Regions from separate parts of the Streptomyces sp. NPDC060028 genome, predicted to be linked through region 1. Evidence: riboswitches for the same ligand, from Rfam matches in the RefSeq annotation. Region 1 holds a riboswitch; the other holds the start of a gene.

Region 1 (10,371 bases):
CTCGACGACGGCCTGCGCGAGGCCCTGGCGACCGCCGCGAAGGACGGCGGCTTCCTGCTCCTCAACGGCCGGTCGTGCGTGGGGAAGACGCGCACGCTCTATGAGGCCGTCCTGGAGGTGCTGCCCGAGTGGTGGCTGGTGCACCCCGCGAGCACCGACGCGATCCGTGAGCTGGCGGCGGCGCCGACACCCCGGACGGTGCTGTGGCTGGACGAGCTGCAGGTCCACCTCGGTACCGCGGACGCCCTGACGGAGGGCACCGTACGGACCCTGCTCCACCGCGGCACGGTGATCGTGGGAACCATGTGGACGACCGAGTACCAGGCCCGCGTCCTCGCTCCGCGCCGCGAGGGGGACAGCCGGGGGGACGAGGACCGCAGGCTGCTCGAACTGGCCGTCGTCTTCGACGTCGCCGGCGCGTTCACCGCCTCCGAGACCGCCCGCGCCCGGGAGCGGGCGCACGAGGACCGGTGGGTGCGTGCCGCGCTCGACAGTCCGGACACGGGATTCACGCAAGTCCTCGCGGCGGCACCCGATCTCGTACGCCGGTGGGAGTGCGCGCCGGACCCCTACGCCGAACACGTCATCACCGCCGCGGTCGACGCCCGCCGTCTGGGCGTGCACGGTCCGGTGTCGGAGGAGTTCCTGCGGGCCGCCGTGCGCGCGTACCTGAAGGGCCGGCGGGGCGTCGCCCCGCGCGACTGGCTGCGCAGCTCCATCGACTACGCCACGGCCCCCCTGCGCGGCGTCGCTCCAGCCCTGATGCCCTGCGCCGACGGGGACATGGAGGTCACCACCGGGTACGTCGCCGCCGACTACCTCCTCCAGCGGGCGCGTGAGACCCGTCGTACGGTCTGCCCCGACGACGCGGTGTGGCGGGCCCTGAGCGAGCACTGCCATGCCCCGGACGACCTCGAACGCCTCGCCCGCGCCGCCGGCCTGCGGATGCGGTACCCGCAGGCCGCCGCCTTCCACAGGCGGCTGGCCGACCACGGCGACCACGACCTCCACGGCGCCACCGAAGCCTTGGCCGAGGCGCTCCTGCGGGAGGACCGGATCGAGGAGGCGATCGAGGTGTTGCGGCCGACGGTGCACGCGGACTGGCACCCCGGCAGGGCGCGGGCCACGGCCCGGTGGGCCGGGCTCCTCGCCGGCCGGGGCCGGGCGCAGGAGGCGATCGAGGTACTCGGGGCACAGGGCGAGAAGCCGGAACTGATGAAGCTGCTGGTACGCGTGGGACGCCCGGACGAGGCGGTCGAGGTGGCGAGGCGGTGGGCGGCCGACGGCAACCGTTTCGCCGACGGTCACCTGGCCGACCTCCTGGCGGAGCTCGGTGACGAGGAAGCGCTACGGGCCCGGGCGGCGGCCGGGCAGGTGAACTCGACCGGACGACTGGCCGAGCTGCTGGCCCGGCGCGGCCGGCGCCGCGAGGCGATCGCGCTCTACATGCCGTACGTCCACACCGAGCGGGGGGCCGCCGACCGGGTGGTCGAGCTGTTGGTGGAAGAGGACCGCGTCGAGGAGGCCCTCGCCGTGCTGCGCCCCTTCGTCGAGGCCGGCTACAGCAACGCCTGCAAGATGCTGGCCGAGATCCTCCTCGCACATGGCCGCGAGGAGGAGGCCGTCGACCACCTGCGCGCGGCCGCGGCCCGGGATCCCAACCTCCGCGAACAGTGGGCGGAGCACTGCCCGCTGGACGAACTGCCCGGCCTGGCGGCGACCGGCATGTGGCGCGCGGTCGCCCGCTGGACGCGGCTCCTCGCCCGGCAGGGACACCTGGACCGAGCCCTGGAGATCGTCAAGCCCCTGGCGGACGGCGGGAGCGTACCGGCCGCACAGCACCTGACGGAGCTGCTCGCCGACCACGGGCGGCTGCACGAGGCCCTCGACCTGCTGCGAAACCTGATCGCCAGCGGCGGGCCCCCCTCCGCGTGGTGGGCCCCCGAGCAGCTGGCCCACCTCCTCTTCGCGCACCGCCTCGTCGGCGAACTGCGCACGGAGGTCGAGGCGGGCACCGAAGGCGCGGCCCGGCTGCTGCGTCGACTCACCCACGGGGAAACGGGGGCGGTGGCCGAGGAGCGGCGGGAGCGCTACCGCGGCTGGATCCTCCCCGAGCACGGCGTGTGCTGAACGGCCCCCGTACGGTGCGCGGAGCCTCAGCGCCGGCCCAGGGTGCGATCGAGGAGGGGCAGCAGGCGGTCCCAGTGGCGCTGTAGCGCCGAGGGGTTGAAGGCGTCGGTGTCGGCCATGGTGAAGCCGTGGACGGTGCCGGGGTAGACCTCGGAGGTGTAGCCGACGCCTGCGGCGTCCAGGGCCTGGTCGAGCTCGCTGATGGCTTCGGGCGTCATGTCGTTTTCGGCCAGGCCGAGGTGGACTTGGGCGGTCAGCTTGGGGACTTGGCGGTGCGGGCTGCCGGGCGCGTCGGTGACCAAGGGGCCGGGGTGGAATCCGGCGACGGCCGCCACCTGGTCGGGGTGGGCTGCTGCGGTGCGCATCGCCAGGACGGCGCCCATGCAGTAGCCGATCACGGCGACCGGTCCGGGGCTGACCTCGGGCCGGGTGGTGAGGAACCTGAGGAAGGCGTCGGCGTCGCGCAGGGCACGTTCGGTGGTGTGCGCCTCGATCAAGGGCATCAGTTGGGCGAAGACCGCGGGCCGTATCTCTTTCGTCAGGTACGCGGGAAGTTCGATCACCGGTGCCGGGCCGTGCCGGTAGTAGAGGTTGGGGACGAGCACGTAGTAACCGTGCTCGGACAGTGTGCGGGCCATTTCCTCCAACACGGGCCGCACGCCGATGGCGTCCATGTACAGCAGTACCCCCGGGTGCCGCTCGCCACGGGCGGGTAAGGCGGCGAAGGCATCGGCCCGGCCCTCGGTGGTGGGTATCTGCAGCCTCTTGGTGGGCATGGCGAATCTTCCTTCCCTGGGCTGATGCAAGTAGACAGCCCCTACCAGGGGTTGGGGTCAACCCGGGGTCAACGTAGCCGATCACCCAAGCAGGCGGGTGCCCCGTTTCGGCTCGCGGAGTCGATGTGCCTGAACGGAGGCCATGCACGAGGGCCGGAAGCGGGTGAGGAACGTCACCGCGGGCCGGGCCCCGGCCCGCCGCCTCCATTGCTAGGTTGTCCGGCGGCCGGATGCACGGCCCCGGACGAGACGCGCCGTACCCGGTTACGCACGACGACGCGCGCGGTGCTGCACGAGCAGCGCCGCCCGCTGTCCGCACCGCGGCAGCGTCTTCGTCGAGCAAGATGGGCCGAACCCCATGACCGTGCCACTCACCCGCAGCCTCCACCGGACGACCGCGCATGCCGCCGGGGGCCGTACCGCGCCTGAGCCGGAGCGGGGGCCGGCGGACCGCTTTCCGGACGGCCCCGGCCCTGGCGTCCCGGTGCCCGAGCACGGCGCCTGGCTGCGGCGCGGCATCAGCCGCAACGGCGGACCCCTTCTCGAGGAACGTGAAGCGGTGTGGCTGCAGGCCGGCCCGTACTACGCCGACAGCCGGGGTTTCGCCGGTACGACGTCTTTCGACGGCTCCCGGGTCCGCTTCCACCACCTCACGGGCGAGCCCGGCGAAGACACCGGCACCTTCCGGCGGGAGGGTACGGATCTCGTCGAGCGGGGCACCAACCCGGACGGCAGTACCTTCCTGGAGATCTGGACCCCGATGTCCGGCGCCGAGGGTGCCACCGGCTCCTGGTCCGGTCCGGACCACCACGTGGTGCGCGTCGGCCGACACGTGGTGCACGTCGATTCCCGTGCGGGTACGTACTGGCGGCTGTGACACGCGGGCCATCCGGGCGGGAAGCCCGGCCCGTGCGGCATGGCGCCCAGCTCTGCGGTGCCCCGCGGCGGATGCTGATGCCTCCCGCGGCAGGAGAGGCCCGTGAGTGATCCCAGCCCCCGAGTGACCCCGAGGCCGGCATCCGACTCGGCGGGCAGTGACATTCCCGCCCCTGGTGTCATCGGCATCGGACTCGCCGCAGTGCTGACGTTCGCGCTCGCCCAGGGCTCGTGGCAGTGGTTCGCCACGTTCATCGGGGTAACGCTCCTCGCGGTGATGCTCGCCTTCCAGCGACGGGCGCAGTGGACGCCCGACATCCGCTCGGCCTACATGCGCGGCCTCGTCGCGTACGCGCTGGTCATCGGCCTCTGCGTGGCAGTCGCACTCGCCCCCCTGCTGCAGCGCCAGGCCTGGCTGTTCCCGATGCCGGGCTCGCGCGGCGACTGCGAGCTGCTGGGCAGGTACCAGGCCCTCCAGGTGGAGGCCGCGCTCGGTAACCTGGCCGGCCGTGACGGCACGGCCCTGGCGTTCACGCAGGACATCCAGGGCCGTAGGGCCGTCGCCGAGTGCCTCGCGGCCACCACGACCCTGTGGCTGCCCCTGTACGGGGTGGGAGCGGCGGTGCTGGTGGGGACGGGTGCCTGGCTTTGCGACCGGGCCCGGGCCCGTCGGCTGGGCGAGCGCGAGGTCCGGTCCGCTTGACAGCGTTCGGGTCGCGCAGCTCGGTCAGGAGCCCGCCGAGGAGTTCGTACGGCGGCTTACCGAACCGGTCGCGCTGATTGCGGGCCCGCGGCGGCGTTCAGCGCGGAATCACCCAGTCCGGCGCCCAGGTCCCGGCGGCGTCGTGGCCGGCCGCTCTGGCGGCGAGGTGCGCGCGGAGGGTGGCCAGCGCCGGGTGGGGGTTGTCGCGGTGCCAGAGGAGCGAGTGCGGATAGACGGGCGTCGGGTCGGTCACCGGGATGCGGCGCAGGCCGTGGTCGGCGGGCCAGACGAGGCGGGTCTGCTCGCCCATGAAGGTGGCCAGGGCCGGGGTGTCGGCGATGGTGTCGAGGAGCGCGTCGGAGCCGAAGTTGGGGCCGGTCGCCTCGATGGTGAGACCGAACGCGGCGACGAGGTCGTCGTAGTAGGCGGCCCACTCGGTACCGGGGACGACGCCGGGCATCCAGATCCGGTGCCCGGCGAGCTGGGCGACGGTCACCGACCGGGCGCCCGCCAGCGTGTGGGCGGGGCCGGTGAGGAGCTGGAGCGGCTCGTCGAGCACCCGGACGGACTCGATGTCCTCGGGAAGAGGCCGGCCGGGGACGGCGACGGCGCGGAAGGACGCGTCGATCGCACCGGACCGCAGGGCGGCGATGGCCGTCTCGATGTCGAACAGCATCACCACGTCGAGCTCGATGTCGGGGTGTGCGCGGTGGAAGCCGCGCATCAGGCCGGACGGCGCGACGCGCGAGGCGATCACGTCGACGCGCAGCGGACGGCGGCCGGGGCGCACGGACGCGACCGCGCGCTCGGCGACGCGAAGCAGCTCGCGCGCGTGGGGCAGGAACGCCTGCCCGTCGATGGTGAGCTCGGCGCCGCGCGCCGTGCGGGTGAACAGCCGCACGCCGAGGTTGCGCTCCAGCGCGGCGATGCGCTTGGAGACAGCCTGCTGGGTGACCGCCAGCTCGACGGCGGCCTCCTGGAACTGCCCCGCGTCGGCGGCGGCGACGAAGGTCCGGACGGTGTCGTGGTCCATGCCGCCACCCTACGGCCACAACGAATGGTTGTGGCTGACGGCCCCGTGGTTGTTTGATCTCCGGGTATGGTGCCCGCTTTGATGCTTCCGATCGCGAATCGGTTGTGCGGGTGAGTGGCGGGGGCGTGGGGCATGAGAAGCGGGAACCGACGGGGACATCTGCTCGGACATCGGCTGGGGCGGCGGTTCGGGTGGCTCTGGGGAGCGTACGGGACCAGCGCGCTCGGTACCTGGCTCGCCTACGGCGCGTTCCCGCTGATCGCCATCCAGGTGCTGCACGCCGGTTCGGCCGAGGTCGCCGCGCTGGCCTCCGTGGGGGCTGCGGTGGGCGCGGCCGTGGCGGTGCCGCTCGGCCCGTGGGTGGAGTTCCGCCGCAAGCGGCGGGTGCTGATCGCGATGGACCTGGTGCGGTGCGCCGCGCTGCTGACCATCCCCACCGCGTTCGCGCTCGGCGTGCTCACCTTCCTGCAGCTCCTGCTGGTCTCGGCCGTCGTCGCGGCGGGCGACATCACCTTCCGCGCCGCCTCCGGCGCGTATCTGAAGACGCTGCTGCCGGCCGAGGACCTGCTCGTCGCCAACGCCCGATTCGAGTCCACGGCCTGGACGACCACGATCATCGGACCGCCGCTGGGCGGCGCGGCGATCGGGCTGCTCGGTCCGGTGGCGACGGTGGTGGCCGACGCGGTCAGCTACCTGCTCTCGGCCTTGGGCATCCGCGCGATGGGCGGGCACGAGCCGCGGCCGGAGCGCCGGGAGGCCGCGCGCATGCGGGCCGGGGACCTACTCGACGGCTGGCGGTACATCCTCGCCGACGCCACGCTGCGTCCGCTGCTCTTCAACACCGCCTTGTTCAACGGCCTGGTGATGGCCGCCCAGCCGCTGCTGGCCGTCCTGATGCTCGGCCGACTCGGGTTCGAACCGTGGCAGTACGGCCTCGCCTTCGCCGCGCCCTCGATCGGCGGGCTGCTCGGTTCGCGGCTGGCCCGACCGCTCGTCACCCGGTTCGGGCAGCGCCAGGTCCTGGTCGTGGCCGGGGCGCTGCGCGCGCTCTGGCCCATCGGGCTGGCCTTCCTCGGGCCGGGCACCGGAGGGCTGCTGCTGGTGATGGGCGTCGAGCTCGGGCTCATCTTCTGCTGCGGGGTCTTCAATCCCGTCTACGCCACCTACCGCCTCGAGCGCACCGCGACCGACCGGGTCGCCCGCACGCTGTCCGCCTGGGCGGTGACCACCAAGGCCTCGACCGCACTCCTGACGGCCGCCTGGGGCGTGCTGGGCAGCCTGCTCGGCCCCCGTACGGCCATCGGCCTGGCCGGCGTGCTGCTGCTGGCGACCCCGCTGCTCCTCCCCCGCCGCGCGGCAGCGCCCCTCTCCGAGCCGGAGTCGGCAGCGAGCCGCACCTGACGAAGAATCCCCCAGACAACCGTGAGGCGCATACGGCACCAGGCCCCCCGCCTCATGTTTACGTGAGCGGGACTGCCTTCGCGTCCCAGTCGATGTGGTGGTCGAACTGCCAGGCCGTCTTCTCCGGGTTGATCAGCTTCATGGTCGCCGGCATCACCAGGTCGCGCAGTACGCGGCCGACCGGGCCCGCGGTCTTGTTGCTGTTCGTGCGGGCGCCGAGCTTGATGATGCGTTCGACGCGGGGGCGGCGCAGTTGCTCGTACGCCGCGAAGGCCTGGTCGTAGGGCAGGTCCCGCAGACAGCGCGCCAGTTCGACGGCGCTTTCGGCGGCGATGGAGGCGCCCTGCCCGGAGCTGGACGAGGCGGCGTGGGCCGCGTCGCCGATCAGGGTCATGCGGCCGCGGGTCCAGTTCGCGACCCTCGGCATGTTCTCCATCGGGCCGGTGACGAGGAGCTGGCCGACGTCGGTACGGCCGATCATCTCGAGGGCCGGGGTGCGGTCGTCGGCGAAGGCGGTCAGCAGGATGCGCATCCACTCCTTCGCGCCGATCGCCTGGGCCTCGGCGACCGTCATCGGGGCGCGGTGGGGCAGGTTCACGAACCACACCGCCGAGGAGTCGTCGAAGACCTGGTATCCGAAGAATGCGCGCTTGCCGAAGCACATGTACATGACGCCGTTGGTGGAGGGCATCCCTGAGGGGTGCATCCGCGCTCCGAAGCAGACCAGGCCGGCGTAGTTCGGCTCTGGCGCATCAGGGTCGATCAGGGGGCGGACCGTGGAGCGGATGCCGTCGGCGCCGATGAGGATATCGGCGTTCGCCTGGGTACCGTCCGCGAAGTGCGCGGTGATGCCGGAGCCGGTGTCCGTCGTGCCGGTCAGCCGCTTGCCGTGGTGGATGGGGACGGAGCGGCGCTCCGCCTCGTCGTACAGCGCACGGTAGAGATCGGCCCGCCAGACGAACTGCTGGGACGGGAGACGGGAGGGCGGGGCGAACTGCGCGAGGTGCTTACCCGTCCAGCTCCGCAGCCCCATGGCGGTGACCGGTGTGCCGATGGCGCGGACGATGTCGCCCGCGCCGATCGCGTCGAGGGCGTTCTGGCCGTTCGGGGCGATGGTCATGCCGCCTCCGGCCCCGTCGGCCGTGGAGTCGTACGCCTCGTGGACGGCGGCCTCGATACCTGCCTGGCGGAGGGCCATCGCGGCGACCGGGCCTGCGATGCCGCCGCCGATGACGAGCGCGGTGCGGGCTTTGCCGATGCGGGTCATGACTGGTGCCCCCTCGTGGGATCGTCGATCGTCGGTACGCCGCCGGTCTTGTGGGCGCGGCGCACGTCCTGGACGTACGCACGGGAGAACATCGCCGACAGGATCGCGATGCCACCGCGGTGGATGCGGATCTCGCTGTTCGTCGCGGAGCCGGACAGATGGATACGGCGGCCGGCCGCCGACGCCTTGTCTCCGGTGGAGGAGCGGGAGTCCTTGATCTTGCCGCGGGCGGTCCAGCTCAGGTTCCAGTGGTCAATGGCGGCGCCGTCGTCCACCAGCAGCTTGACCATGGCCCGGTCCATGTCGATGTGAATCTCGATGTCGTCGGGGAGGCCGGGGGAACGAAGGTCGAGGACGGCGGCACCATGGCGGACCTTGAGCTCGAAGCGGCCGGCCTCGGTCCAGTTCCCCAGGTGCTTGACGAGGCCGTGGTCGGAGTGGATGCGCTCGGTGAGGGACATCTCGGTGGTTCCTCTCTGGGCGGCGTTGCGCTGACGATTTGATAGTTGCACTGAAACTAGTATCACGTCAACTAGTCTTGCCGAGGCTAGAGTCGAGTCCATGACTCCCTCCACTCCCCGCAGCTCCCCCCTCGCCCTGACCGTCCTGGCCCTGCTGCATTACCAGCCGCTGCACCCCTACGGCATCCAGCGCCTGGTCAAGGACTGGGGCAAGGAACAAGTCGTCAACGTCAGGCAGCGTGCGAGCCTCTACCGCACGATCGAGCGGCTCAACGGCGACGGGCTGATCGCGGTGCGCGAGACAGGACGCGATCAGCAGTACCCCGAGCGGACCGTGTACGAGGTCACGGACGCGGGGCGCGAGACCGCCCGCGCCTGGATGGAGGAGATGCTCTCCGCGCCCAAGCAGGAGTTCCCGGAATTCCCGGCCGCCCTCTCGAATCTGCTGCTGCTCACGCCCGAAGAGATGGCAGACGTACTGGAGCGGCGGGCCGACGCCCTCGCGAAGAAGGTGGACGGGCTGGAAGCGGCCATGGCCGCAGAGGCGGAACAGGGACTGCCGCGCATCACCCGCCTGGAGACCGAATACCTGCGGGCCGTGACGGCCGCGGAGCTGGAGTGGGTGCGCGCGGTGGTCGAAGACCTGCGAGCCGGCGCGCTCTCGTGGTCCAAGGAGCAGCTGGACGCCCTCGCGTCGGGGCCGGTGCAACAGTGAGGCCGCCCCCGGGTGTGTCCGGGGGCGGCCTGAACCGCTGCGCTCTCGACCGTGACCGTGACCGTGACCAGTGTCAGCCGTCGATGTCGAGTGCCGTCCCGTACAACCGGGACACCTTCAGTCGGATGACCACCCGGCGCTCGGCGACCAACTGCTCGAGGAACGCATCCTCATCCAGCGGCTTCGCGCTCTCCGCCACCATCGCGAGCAGCTCTCGCCCGACCGCATCCCCCGGCGTGGTCGTGATCTCGGAGACGTCGGCCTCGCCCTCGGCCACGGCGAACGACCATACGTTGCCACCCGGAACATGCACGGCCGCGCGTGGGTCACGCCGGAGCTGCTTGACCTTGACGCGGTCGGCGGTGGTGGAGAACCGCACGATGCGCGCTGCGGCGTCCCAGCTGTAGAGCATGGTCATGAGATGAGGATGGCCACTGCCCTTGTTGGTGGCGAGGGTGGCGAACTGCTGACTGCTCAGCAGTTCTGAGAGGGCATCGTCGGACAGGGAGCGAGGTGCGGGACCTTGAGTCATGACGTGCTCAACTCCCGCGTGTGCCTGGGCATTCCAGTCAGCCGAGGATGGGGACGAGGCCGATGGCGAAGACGACGTAGAACAGTCCGGCGACCGCGAGGCGGGCAGGGGTGAGTTTGTGGGCGCGCATGGTGAGCAGGAGGTAGACGATCGCGGCCATGGTGATGATCCCCGACCAGAGCAGGGGGCCGTCGAAGTGCCAGCTGGTGAAGAAGAGGCCGATCCCGCTGGGGACCGTGGCCTGGATCATCATGGCGCCGGAGATGTTGGCGAGCGCCAGCTTGACCTTGCCCTGACGGATCCAGATCACGGCGTTCATGATCTCGGGGAGTTCGGTGGCGATCGGGGACAGCAGCAGGGCCGTGACCGTCGCGGACAGCCCCAGCATGGGGCCGATGACGTCGAGCTGCTTCACGAAGAAGTGCGCGGCGAAGAAGATCACCACGAGCGCGGCCAGGGTCTGGACGACCACGGCCC
Region 2 (10,371 bases), on a different contig from region 1:
GCGTGATCGCCTCCCCCACGACGGCCTGCACATCGGAGTCGCGCAGTACGGTCAGGGCCCCGCGCAGCGCCGTGGCCAGCTCTGCCGTGACCCGGTCGGCATGCGCGGGATCGGCCAGCCAGGCTCCGAGCCGGCCGCCGATGCCGAGCGCGTGCAGCCGCGTACGGACCACGTCCGCGGAGAGGAAGTTCTCCCCGACGAAGTCGCCGAGCGTGACCCCGAGCTGGTCCTTCTTGGTCGGGATGATCGCGGTGTGCGGAATGGGCAGGCCGAGCGGGCGCCGGAAGAGCGCGGTCACGGCGAACCAGTCCGCGAGCGCGCCGACCATGCCGGCCTCGGCGGCGGCCGCGACGTAGCCCGCCCAGGCCCCGGCGCCCCAGGCGTGCTGGGCGACCTTGGCCAGTACGTAGACCAGCGCCACCAGGATCAGCAGACCGGTCGCGGTGGTCTTCATCCGGCGGACGCCGCGCTGACGCTCCTCGTCGGCCGCGCTGAACACGAACCCGCCGCGTACGGGTGGTGGCACCGGTTCGGGTGGCGGTGCGGGCTCGGGTGGTGGCACGGGCTGCCCTGGCGGCGGTCCGGCCGTGCTGCGGTTCTCCACGTGCTCCTGCCTTCCCCCGGGGGCGCCGGTTTTGTGTGCATAGCATCCGACTCCCGGGAGCCCCGCAGAGTTCCCGGCACGCCGTATCGCTCGCCACGAGCGGAACGACGCACCGCTGCCAGGCCGGGCCCTACAGCTCTACGGCCCTACAGCTCCTTGCGCAGCGACGGCCCGCCGCCCTTCAGCCCCTTGCGCGACTTCGGCGGCTTGACCTTGACCTCCACCCCGCCCCAGAAGGCGAAGCCCGTCACGACCACCCTCGGGGCCCCCGGCTGCCGCGGCCCCGTGCCCTCGCTCTGGTCGAAGGCACCCATGACACCGATGCCCCGTAGATCGACCTCCACGCCCGGCGGGACCGTGATCTGGATGCCGCCCATGACCGCGACACAGGTGATCACGACCTCGGACTCGGCGAAGTTCGCCTCGCGCAGGTCGAGCTCACCGCCGCCCCAGAACGCCACCGCGTTGAACCGGGCGGGCACCGTCCAGTTGCCCTTGCGCTGGAAGCCCGACATGACCGCGACGGCCGTGGCGGAGGTACCCGACCCGCCGATCCGGGCCGGCCAGGCGGAATCCGCCCCGGCGTGACCCGCCACCGGCGACACCGGCGCGGCTCCGGTCCCGGCCGACGACGGCGCCGGCAGGTCCCGCGTCAGCGGTTCCAGTTCCGCGTACGTGCGGGACTTGTACACCGCATCCAGCCGCTCCTCGAATTCCTCCATGTCGAGCCGGCCCTCGGCGACGGCGTCCCGCAGACGCTCCATCACCCGGTCCCGGTCGGCGTCCGACGCCCTCAGCTCCGGCAACGGCTTCTCCGGCCGCTCGTCACTCATGAGCACCAGCCTATGCAGTGATTCAGGGGAGTTGTATGACTTAGCCCTGACGCGGACCCCGGGCTTATCCCTGATTTCCCCCCACCCGAACCCCCGCCCGCCTCAGCTCCTCCCCGCGTACATCCGCGCGATCACGTCCTCGATGTCCGGCTCCCGTACCGACAGGTCCACCAGCGGGTACCGCGCCGCCACCGCCGCCACCAGCGGGGCCGCCGAAGCCTGCGCCGGGAAGGCCAGCCACTGCCTCGGCCCCTCCACCTTCACCACCCGCGCCCCCGCCACGCTGATCGGCGGCAGCTCCCGCTCCAGGTCCACCACCAGGGTCCGCTCGCTCTCCCCCGCCACGCCCGCCGTGCGCAGCCCGCCCAGGGAACCGTCGTACATGAGCCGCCCGTGGTCGATCACCATCACCCGCTCACACAGCTGCTCGATGTCCTGGAGGTCGTGCGTGGTCAGCAGCACCGTGGTGCCGAGCTCCTCGTTCAACTGCCGCAGGAAGCCCCGTACCTTCGCCTTGCTCACCACGTCGAGCCCGATCGTCGGCTCGTCCAGGTACAACACGTCCGGATCGTGCAGCAGCGCCGCCGCGATGTCCCCGCGCATCCGCTGCCCGAGCGAGAGCTGCCGCACCGGTACGTCCAGCAGCTCGGCCAGGTCCAGCCGCTCCACGCAGCGCTCCAGGTTCTCCTTGAACCGCGCCGGCGGGACCCGGTACATCCGCCGCATCAACCCGTACGAGTCCTTCAGGGGCAGGTCCCACCACAGCGTCGTGCGCTGCCCGAACACCACCCCGATCCGGTGCGCGAGCCTCATCCGGTCCCGTGCCGGGTCGATGCCCGCGACCCGCAGCCGGCCGCCGCTCGGCGTCAGGATCCCGGTGAGCATCTTGATCGTGGTCGACTTCCCGGCGCCGTTGGGCCCGATGTAGCCGACCACCTCGCCCCGCGCGACCTCGAAGCTGATCCCGTCCACGGCCCTGACCTGCCGTTTCTCCCTGCGCATCAGGCTCACCCGACGCCGTACGTCGAAGACCTTCTCGACCCCGTCCAGCTCGATCAACGCATCGGCCATCACTCAGCTCCCCGTGCTTCGGTACGAACGAACTCCCGCGCGCCAAGCCAGCGACGCGGGCAGGAACACGGCGAACGCCACCAGCGGGCTCGCGTACGCCGCCCACCCCGGCAGCCCCAGCGGGTCCGGGCGCCCCAGAATGTGCAGCGCGGGCAGCCAGTTGACGAAGGCCAGCGGCACGATGAAGGTCACCCCGCGCAGCAGGTCCTTCGTGAACACCGTCGGCGGGTACTCCAGCATCGTGCAGCCCCCGTACGTGAAGGAGTTCACCACCTCCGCCGCATCCCCCGCGGCGAACTGGAACGCCGCGCCGGCCACCATCACCGCCCCGAAGATCCCCGCCCCGGCGATGATCATCACCGGCACCAGCAGCACCGTGGCGACCGTCCAGTCCACCTGCCCCGACAGCGCCGAGACCGACCAGACCAGCACCCCCAGGCCCTGCCCGAGCCGGCCCAGCCGACGCAGCGCGAAACGGTCCGCCGCGACCTGCGCGAGCACCGGGACCGGGCGCACCAGCATGGTGTCGAGCGAGCCGTCGCGGATCCGGGCGCCGATCCGGGCGGTGTTGCCGAGCAGCAGGTCCGCCAAGCCCAGGGAGGCCGAGCAGGACCCGTACAGCAGGGCGATCTCGGGCAGCGTGAAGCCCCCGAGGACGTCCACGTGCGAGAACATGATGTAGATCGCGGCGAAGTCGAGGAGCGTGATCGCCGCGTTCCCGAAGGTCGACAGGAAGAAGGACGCCCGGTACGTCATGGTCGACCGGATCCACATCGACACGATCAGCGCGTAGCCCCGCACCCCCTCGACGGCCCGGTTCCGCCGCCGCCCGCCGAGCGGGACAACGGCCGGGGCCACCGGGCGCTCCGGACCCGGACCTGGAACCGGACCCGGAACCGAATCCAGATCCCGCTCCGGATCCGGCTTCACGTCCACCGTCGCGTCAGCCACCCTGGACCACCACCTTCCGCGTCGCGGCGGACTGGATCAGCCGCCCCAGGCCCAGCAGCACGAGCGCCCACCCGGCCTGGAACCCCAGCGCCCGCAGCGCGCCCCCGGCCCCCGTGCCCATGCCGAGCAGCACGTCCAGCGGCACCTGGAGCATCGCCGCCCAGGGCAGGAGCCGTACGAACTCCCCGAAGCCGCCCGGGAACACGGTCAGCGGCAGCAGCATCCCGGAGAAGAAGATGGCGACGACGGTGGCCACCATGTTGATCCCGGCACCGTCCATCAGCCAGAACGCCGCGAGTCCCAACAGATAGCGCACGGCGAAACTCACCACCAACGCCAGCACCACGGCCACCAGGAACAGCAGCCACCGCACCGGATCCGCGGGCAGCGCCAGCCGGAACGCGAGCGCCCCGACCGCCATCGGGACCACCCCGCGGGCCACGAGCTGGAAGGCCGCCCGGCCCAGGTCCGTGGCGAGCCACCACGCCTGGAGGTCCACCGGCCGGTACAGGTCCACGGCGATGTCACCCGTACGCACCCGCTCCTGGAACTCCTCCTGGAAACCGCCGCCGATCAGTGCCCCGGCGGCGAGCAGCGACTGGCTGACCCAGATGAAGGTCAGGGCCTGCGCCTGGTCGTAGCCGCCGAGCCCGGGCCGCTCGTCCCACAGTGCGATGAACGTGTAGGCGAGGATGAAACCGAACGCGGTGTTGGTGAACACCCCCGCCGCGGTGGCCGTCCCGTAAGTGGCGTACCGCCGGAACCCTCCGGCCGCGACGGCCAGGTGAAGACGCACTCTCTGGCGCACCGTATCCCTCCGTATCCCACGTCGTTCCTACGTCGGCCAAAGCGCGCGAGCTTAGTGCGGAGGGGCGAGCCACGGAAACGATTTACGCCCCTCCGGAGCGGAATTCAGCGGCCATCGGGTAGACACCATGAGGTACAGATGTGGATGTTTCGTACGGCGCCGAGGAGTCCCGGAGATGAGCGACCAGTCACCACCCCCCGGCTGGACCCCTCGTGACCCGGACACCCCCGAAGAACCCCGGCCCGGGAAGGCCGGGGCGGCCGATCAGCCCATGGACCCCAAGCAGGCCACGAAGCCCAACAAGCCCAAGAAGGCCAAGAAGGCCGAGCGCGAACGGACCGGCTGGCGCCGCGCCCTCCCCACCTGGCGCATGGTCCTCGGCGGACTCCTGCTGCTCGCCCTGCTGCTGGGCGGCGCCCTCGTCGCCGGCTACCTGCTGGTCGACATCCCGCCCGCCAACGCCGCCGCCACCGCGCAGTCCAACCTCTACCTCTACGCCGACGGCACCCAGCTCGCCCGCGACGGCGAGGTCAACCGCGTCAACGTCCCGCTCTCGCAGATCCCGCGGTCCGTCCAGGAGACCGTACTGGCCGCAGAGGACCGGGACTTCTACTCCGAACGGGCGGTGGACCCCGCCGCGATGCTCCGCGCGGCCTGGAACACCGCGACCGGCAAGGGCACCCAGTCCGGCTCGACCATCACCCAGCAGTACGTCAAGAACTACTACCTGGGCCAGGAACAGACGATCAAACGCAAGGTCAAGGAGTTCTTCATCGCGATCAAACTCGGTCGCGAAAAGTCGAAGGACTACATCCTCGAGGGCTACCTGAACACCAGCTACTTCGGCCGCAACGCCTACGGCATCCAGGCCGCCGCACAGGCCTACTACGGCAAGGACGTCGGCAAACTCACCACCGCGGAAGGCGCGTACCTCGCCACCCTCCTCAACTCCCCCAGCGCCTTCGACGTCCTCGCCCACCCCCAGAGCCGCCCCCGCGCCGTCGCCCGCTGGAACTACGTACTCGACGGCATGGTCAAGAAGAACTGGATGACCGCCACCGAACGCGCGGCCACCACCTTCCCCGAACCCGGCAAGGTCCGCGCCGCCGCAGGGCTCTCCGGGCAGCGCGGCTACCTCGTCGAGGCCATCAAGGACTACATCGTCGAGAACAAGATCCTCGACGACAAAACCCTCGCCGAGGGCGGCTATCGCATCACCACGACCATCGACAAGCGCCGCCAGAACGCCATCGTCGACGCCGTCAACGACAAGATGGTCAGCGAACTCGACCCCGACAAGCGCAAGGCGGACCGCCTCGTGCGCACCGGCGCGGTCTCCATCGACCCGGCCACCGGCAAGGTCGTCGCCCTGTACGGCGGCATCGACTACACCAAACAGTTCGTCAACAACGCCACCCGCCACGACTACCAGGTGGCCTCCACCTTCAAGCCCTTCGTCTTCGCGGCCGCCGTGCAGAACAACTCCCGTACGCAGGAAGGCCGCACGATCACCCCGTACACGATCTACAACGGCGACAACAAGCGCCGCGTCGTCGGCACCCGGATCCGCTACGCACCGGAGAACGAGGGACAGCTCAGCTACGGGAACATCACCGTCAACACCGCCACCGACCTCTCCGTCAACACCGTCTTCGCGCAGATGGTCGTCGACGTCGGCACCGAGAAGGTCAAGAAGACCGCCATCGACCTCGGCATCCCCGCCGACACCCCGAACTTCGACCCGGGCCCGGCCATGGCGCTCGGCACCATGCAGGCCAGCGTCCTCGACATGACCCAGGCGTACGCGACCCTCGCCGCGCACGGCCGGCACACCCCGCACACCTTCCTGGAGAAGATCACCAAGGAGGGCGACACCATCGCCCTCCCGGACCGGGGCGCGAACGAGGCCGTCAGCCGCGAAGCCGCCGACACGACCACGTCCATGCTGGTCAGCGTCGTGGACAACGGCACCGGTACGGCCGCACTCGCCGCCGGGCACCCCTCCGCCGGCAAAACGGGCACCGGGGAACAGGACCGCTCCGCCTGGTTCGCGGCGTACACCCCGGACCTCGTCACGGTCGTCTCGATGATGGGCCAGGACCCGGACACGGGCACCCTGGAGTCCCTGTACGGCGCGCTCGGCGAGGCCCGTATCGGGGGCGGCGGCTACCCGGCCCGGATCTGGGCGCAGTACACGAAGACGGCCCTGGAGGGCACGGACCCGGTGGACTTCGACCTGGAACTCATGCCGGGCGCGGACCGGCCCCCGCCGCCGGTGATCCCCAACACCCCGCAGCAGACCCCGGACGACGACTCCTCGGCCCCGCCGGTACGGCCGAGCCCCCCGACCGGGGGCCAGACCCAGGGCGGGCAGAACAACGGAGGCCAGACCCAAGGGGGCCAGCACAACGGAGGCCAGAACAACGGGGGTCAGAACAACGGGGGTCAGAACACGGGCGGCCAGACCCAGGGCGGGCAGACGCAGGGCGGCCAAACACAAGGGGGCCAGACAAACGGCGGCCAGACAAACGGAGGCCAGACCGACGGAGGCCAGACCGACGGAGGCCAGACCGACGGCGGCGCCACAACCGGAAACCCGGCCGGCACCACCGAAGGCCTGCGCCCCCGCCCCCCGACGAACCTGCTCGAATAGCCCGGGTGCTCAGTGCCCGGAGGTCACCTTCAGGCCCACCACGGCGACCAGCAGCAGACAGATGAAGAAGATCCGCGCGGCGGTGACGGGCTCACCCATCACCGCCATGCCGAGCACCGCCGCACCGGCCGCACCGATGCCGACCCACACCCCGTACGCCGTACCGATCGGCAGGGTTTTGACGGCGACGGAGAGCAGCACCATGCTGGCGACGATTCCGGCGCCCGTGAACACACTGGGCCAGAGCCGGGTGAAGCCTTCGGTGAATTTCATGCCGATCGACCAGCCGACTTCGATCAGACCGGCGACGATGAGAAGAACCCAGGCCATGACAGGCACCTCCGGGACGAGAGCGAACGGGGGGTGCGTCGTCTTTGCGTCCAGCTACCCGGTACGGCGCGTCTCGTCGGGGGTTCCCCACCACCCTAGCAAAGGGCGGGCAAAGCACAAGAAAAAGGACCGGTGACCGTGGTCACCAGCCCTTCTCGCAGGTCAGATCAGAGGTACAGCCCGGTGGAGTCCTTCGACCCCTCCAGCCGCTCCGCGGCCACGGCGTGCAGGTCCCGCTCGCGCATCAGCACGTACGTCGCCCCGCGCACCTCCACCTCGGCCCGGTCCTCGGGGTCGTACAGCACCCGGTCGCCCGGCTCCACGCTGCGCACGTTCTGCCCGACCGCGACCACCTCGGCCCAGGCAAGCCGCTTGCCCACCGCGGCCGTCGCCGGGATCAGGATGCCGCCGCCCGAGCGCCGCTCACCCTCCGGCAAGTCGGACTTCACGAGCACGCGGTCGTGCAGCATGCGAATGGGGAGCTTGTCGTGCGTGGTGGTGTCGGTGATGTCGTCGCTCACGCCCCGAACCTACCTCAGCGCCTGCGCCGCACCGACAGCACCACCAGCCCGGCCACACCCACCGCGACCAGCGCGACAGGAACGATCCGCTCGACGCGCGGAGCCCCGTCCTCGTGGCGCAGCCCGTCGCGCACATCGGTCATCAGACGGTTCACGGCGACCACGGCACGCCCGGCTGCGTGGTCCACGATCCCGACGGCCCTCGCCTTGGCATCCCCAATGATCGTCTTCGGGTGCATGCGCACGCCGATCTCATCGAGCGTATCGGCGAGCTGCTCGCGCCTGCGGACGATGTCCGCCTCGATCTGTGCGGGGGTCCTGGCTTCCGACACCGCGCTGCCTCCGTCGTCGTGGTCTGTGGGGGCGTAGTCCGCCATGAACAGTCTGTCAGCTTAGTCTCGAGACATATCGATCCCCTCCCGAGGAGACTTCCGACATGAGCGAGCGACTTCAGCCGGGCGACACCGCCCCTGCCTTCACCCTGCCCGACGCGGACGGCAACAAGGTCTCGCTCGCCGAGCACAAGGGCCGCAAGGTGATCGTGTACTTCTACCCGACCGCCCTGACCCCGGGCTGCACCAAGCAGGCCTGCGATTTCACGGACAACCTGGACGTGCTGGCCACGGCCGGCTACGACGTCATCGGCGTCTCCCCCGACAAGCCGGAGAAGCTGGCGAAGTTCCGCGAGAAGGAGCACCTGAAGGTCACGCTGGTCAGCGACCCGGACAAGGAGACGCTGACCGCATACGGCGCGTACGGCGAGAAGAAGCTGTACGGCAAGACGGTCACGGGCGTCATCCGCTCCACGGTGGTCGTGGACGAGGAGGGCAAGGTCGAGCACGCCTTCTACAACGTGAAGGCCACGGGCCACGTAGCCAAGATCATCAAGGACCTGGGAATCTGACCACCCCCTCCCTCCCGAACGCAGCGGCCCGCCCCCATCCGGCGCGGGCCGCTCCGCTTATCGGACGAAACAACCCGTAACCGTCCGACTATCGGTCCGTTACCCCATACGAGAGCCGCGCACGCGGCCGGGGACGGAGGGACACGGGATGCCGACCAGCCCGTACACGAAGGAACGCCTGGCGGCGGCGGCCAGCACGTCACGCACGCTGACGGAGGCGCTGGAACAGCTGGGGGTGGACCCGAAGAGCGGGTCGAGGCGGTACCTGTACGACCGCATGCGGAAGCTCGGGGTGAACGTCGCGCACTTCGAGCGGGAGGGGGAGAAATGGACGAGAGAGGTCTTGGAGGACGCGGTCGCCCTCTCGAAGAACATGTGTGAGGTACTGCGGCGCCTCGGGCTCGAGGTCGTGGGCGGTCACCACACCCACATCAGCCGCAAGGTGAAGGCATTCGGCATAGACACCTCGCACTTCGCGCCGACCTCCCTGGCGGGGCGGCCCAAGACGAGGCGAACCCCGGAGGCGATCCTCGTCAAGCAGAACGGGCCTCATACCCGCCGAGCTCAGAGTGAACATCTGAAGTGGGCGCTCAGCGCACTGGGTGTACCCGAACAGTGCGCAAGGTGCGGCATCCAGCCGGTCTGGCAGGGGCACCCACTACCTCTGGAGGTGGACCACATCGACGGAGACTGGCGCAACAACCAACCGGCCAACCTGCGGCTGCTCTGCCCCAACTGCCACTCCACGACAGACACGTACCGCGGCCGGGGCAAGGGACGCCGGTGACCAGCGCCGCCCACTACACGCGGGAAGTCCTGGCCGACGCCGCGGCCCGGTGCAAGGACATTGACGAGGTCATCGACCGCTACGGGATACAGCCGCACCCTCAGCGGCTCCGGCAATACCTCATGCGGCGCTTCTCCGCCTACGGCATCGACATATCCCACTTCGACCGACGCCCTTACCGGCTCCACGAGAAACCGGATCAGCCCTCTCTGCAGAACGCCGTCGCCACGTCGCGCTCCTGGGCGGAGACCCTCCGGCGTCTCGATCGGCCCGACAGTAGAGGGTGGAGGGCATCTCTCAAGGCGTGGGTCCTCGAATCGGGGCTGGACACGTCGCACTTCCTCGGTCAGGCACACGGCCGCGGCAAGCCTGGACGCGTACCCCGCAAGCCCGCTGATGAAATCCTCGTCAAGCACGAGGGAAAGTGGCGGACCCGTAGCCGACTCCTGCGAAGGGCCCTGCACGACATGGGTGTTCCGGAGTGCTGCGACACCTGCGGAACACCGCCCGAGTGGCTTGGTGACCCTATGACCCTGGAGGTCGACCACATCAACGGCGATTGGAGCGACGACCGCCGCGAGAACCTGCGGTTGCTGTGTCCCAACTGTCACGCGGTCACGAGTACGTGGTGCCGAGGTGGTCGACGAAGTCGTTAGAAATCCACCCGTCGACGCCCCGCCAGCGAGTAGAGTGTTCTTGGCTTGCGCCCGTACGCCAACTGGGGAGCGGCGATCTTTAGGTGGTCGCGTATGTCGGTTCGAATCCGATCGGGCGTACCAAGCAGACAAGGCCCGGCCTCCCGAGTTTCGGGAGGCCGGGCCTTGCTGCGTCAGCCCAGGAGGGCGCGGACGAACGGGGTCAGGGCGCGGAAGGCCTGGCCGCGGTGGGAGATGGCGTTCTTTTCCGCCG

What was found. Region 1 has a riboswitch for guanidine ahead of ACFWBF_RS17505 (hypothetical protein). Riboswitches for the same ligand answer to the same signal wherever they lie in the genome.
Region 2: it holds a riboswitch for guanidine, as region 1 does, so the genes downstream of both, ACFWBF_RS30675 (DMT family transporter) here and ACFWBF_RS17505 (hypothetical protein) in region 1, are expected to answer to the same signal.

The regions. Positions count from the first base shown of each region.
Region 1 covers NZ_JBHWVJ010000031.1:4,296-14,666, reverse strand. The annotation lists gene ACFWBF_RS17515 (helix-turn-helix domain-containing protein) at 1-2,130, shown strand, start outside; gene ACFWBF_RS17510 (dienelactone hydrolase family protein) at 2,157-2,906, opposite strand; guanidine-III (ykkC-III) riboswitch at 3,126-3,189, shown strand; gene ACFWBF_RS17505 (hypothetical protein) at 3,265-3,783, shown strand; gene ACFWBF_RS17500 (hypothetical protein) at 3,886-4,485, shown strand; gene ACFWBF_RS17495 (LysR family transcriptional regulator) at 4,583-5,518, opposite strand; gene ACFWBF_RS17490 (MFS transporter) at 5,651-6,919, shown strand; gene ACFWBF_RS17485 (FAD-dependent oxidoreductase) at 6,978-8,186, opposite strand; gene ACFWBF_RS17480 (hypothetical protein) at 8,183-8,647, opposite strand; gene ACFWBF_RS17475 (PadR family transcriptional regulator) at 8,748-9,362, shown strand; gene ACFWBF_RS17470 (TIGR03618 family F420-dependent PPOX class oxidoreductase) at 9,436-9,894, opposite strand; gene ACFWBF_RS17465 (sodium:calcium antiporter) at 9,932-10,371, opposite strand, start outside.
Region 2 covers NZ_JBHWVJ010000086.1:878-11,248, forward strand. The annotation lists gene ACFWBF_RS30645 (DUF445 domain-containing protein) at 1-454, opposite strand, end outside; gene ACFWBF_RS30650 (DUF1707 domain-containing protein) at 751-1,437, opposite strand; gene ACFWBF_RS30655 (ATP-binding cassette domain-containing protein) at 1,540-2,508, opposite strand; gene ACFWBF_RS30660 (ABC transporter permease) at 2,512-3,282, opposite strand; gene ACFWBF_RS30665 (ABC transporter permease) at 3,452-4,267, opposite strand; gene ACFWBF_RS30670 (transglycosylase domain-containing protein) at 4,443-6,920, shown strand; gene ACFWBF_RS30675 (DMT family transporter) at 6,930-7,250, opposite strand; guanidine-III (ykkC-III) riboswitch at 7,283-7,361, opposite strand; gene ACFWBF_RS30680 (co-chaperone GroES) at 7,418-7,720, opposite strand; gene ACFWBF_RS30685 (DUF3618 domain-containing protein) at 7,786-8,103, opposite strand; gene bcp (thioredoxin-dependent thiol peroxidase) at 8,208-8,675, shown strand; gene ACFWBF_RS30695 (HNH endonuclease) at 8,824-9,462, shown strand; gene ACFWBF_RS30700 (HNH endonuclease) at 9,459-10,118, shown strand; tRNA gene ACFWBF_RS30705 (tRNA-Leu) at 10,166-10,241, shown strand; gene rdgB (RdgB/HAM1 family non-canonical purine NTP pyrophosphatase) at 10,292-10,371, opposite strand, start outside.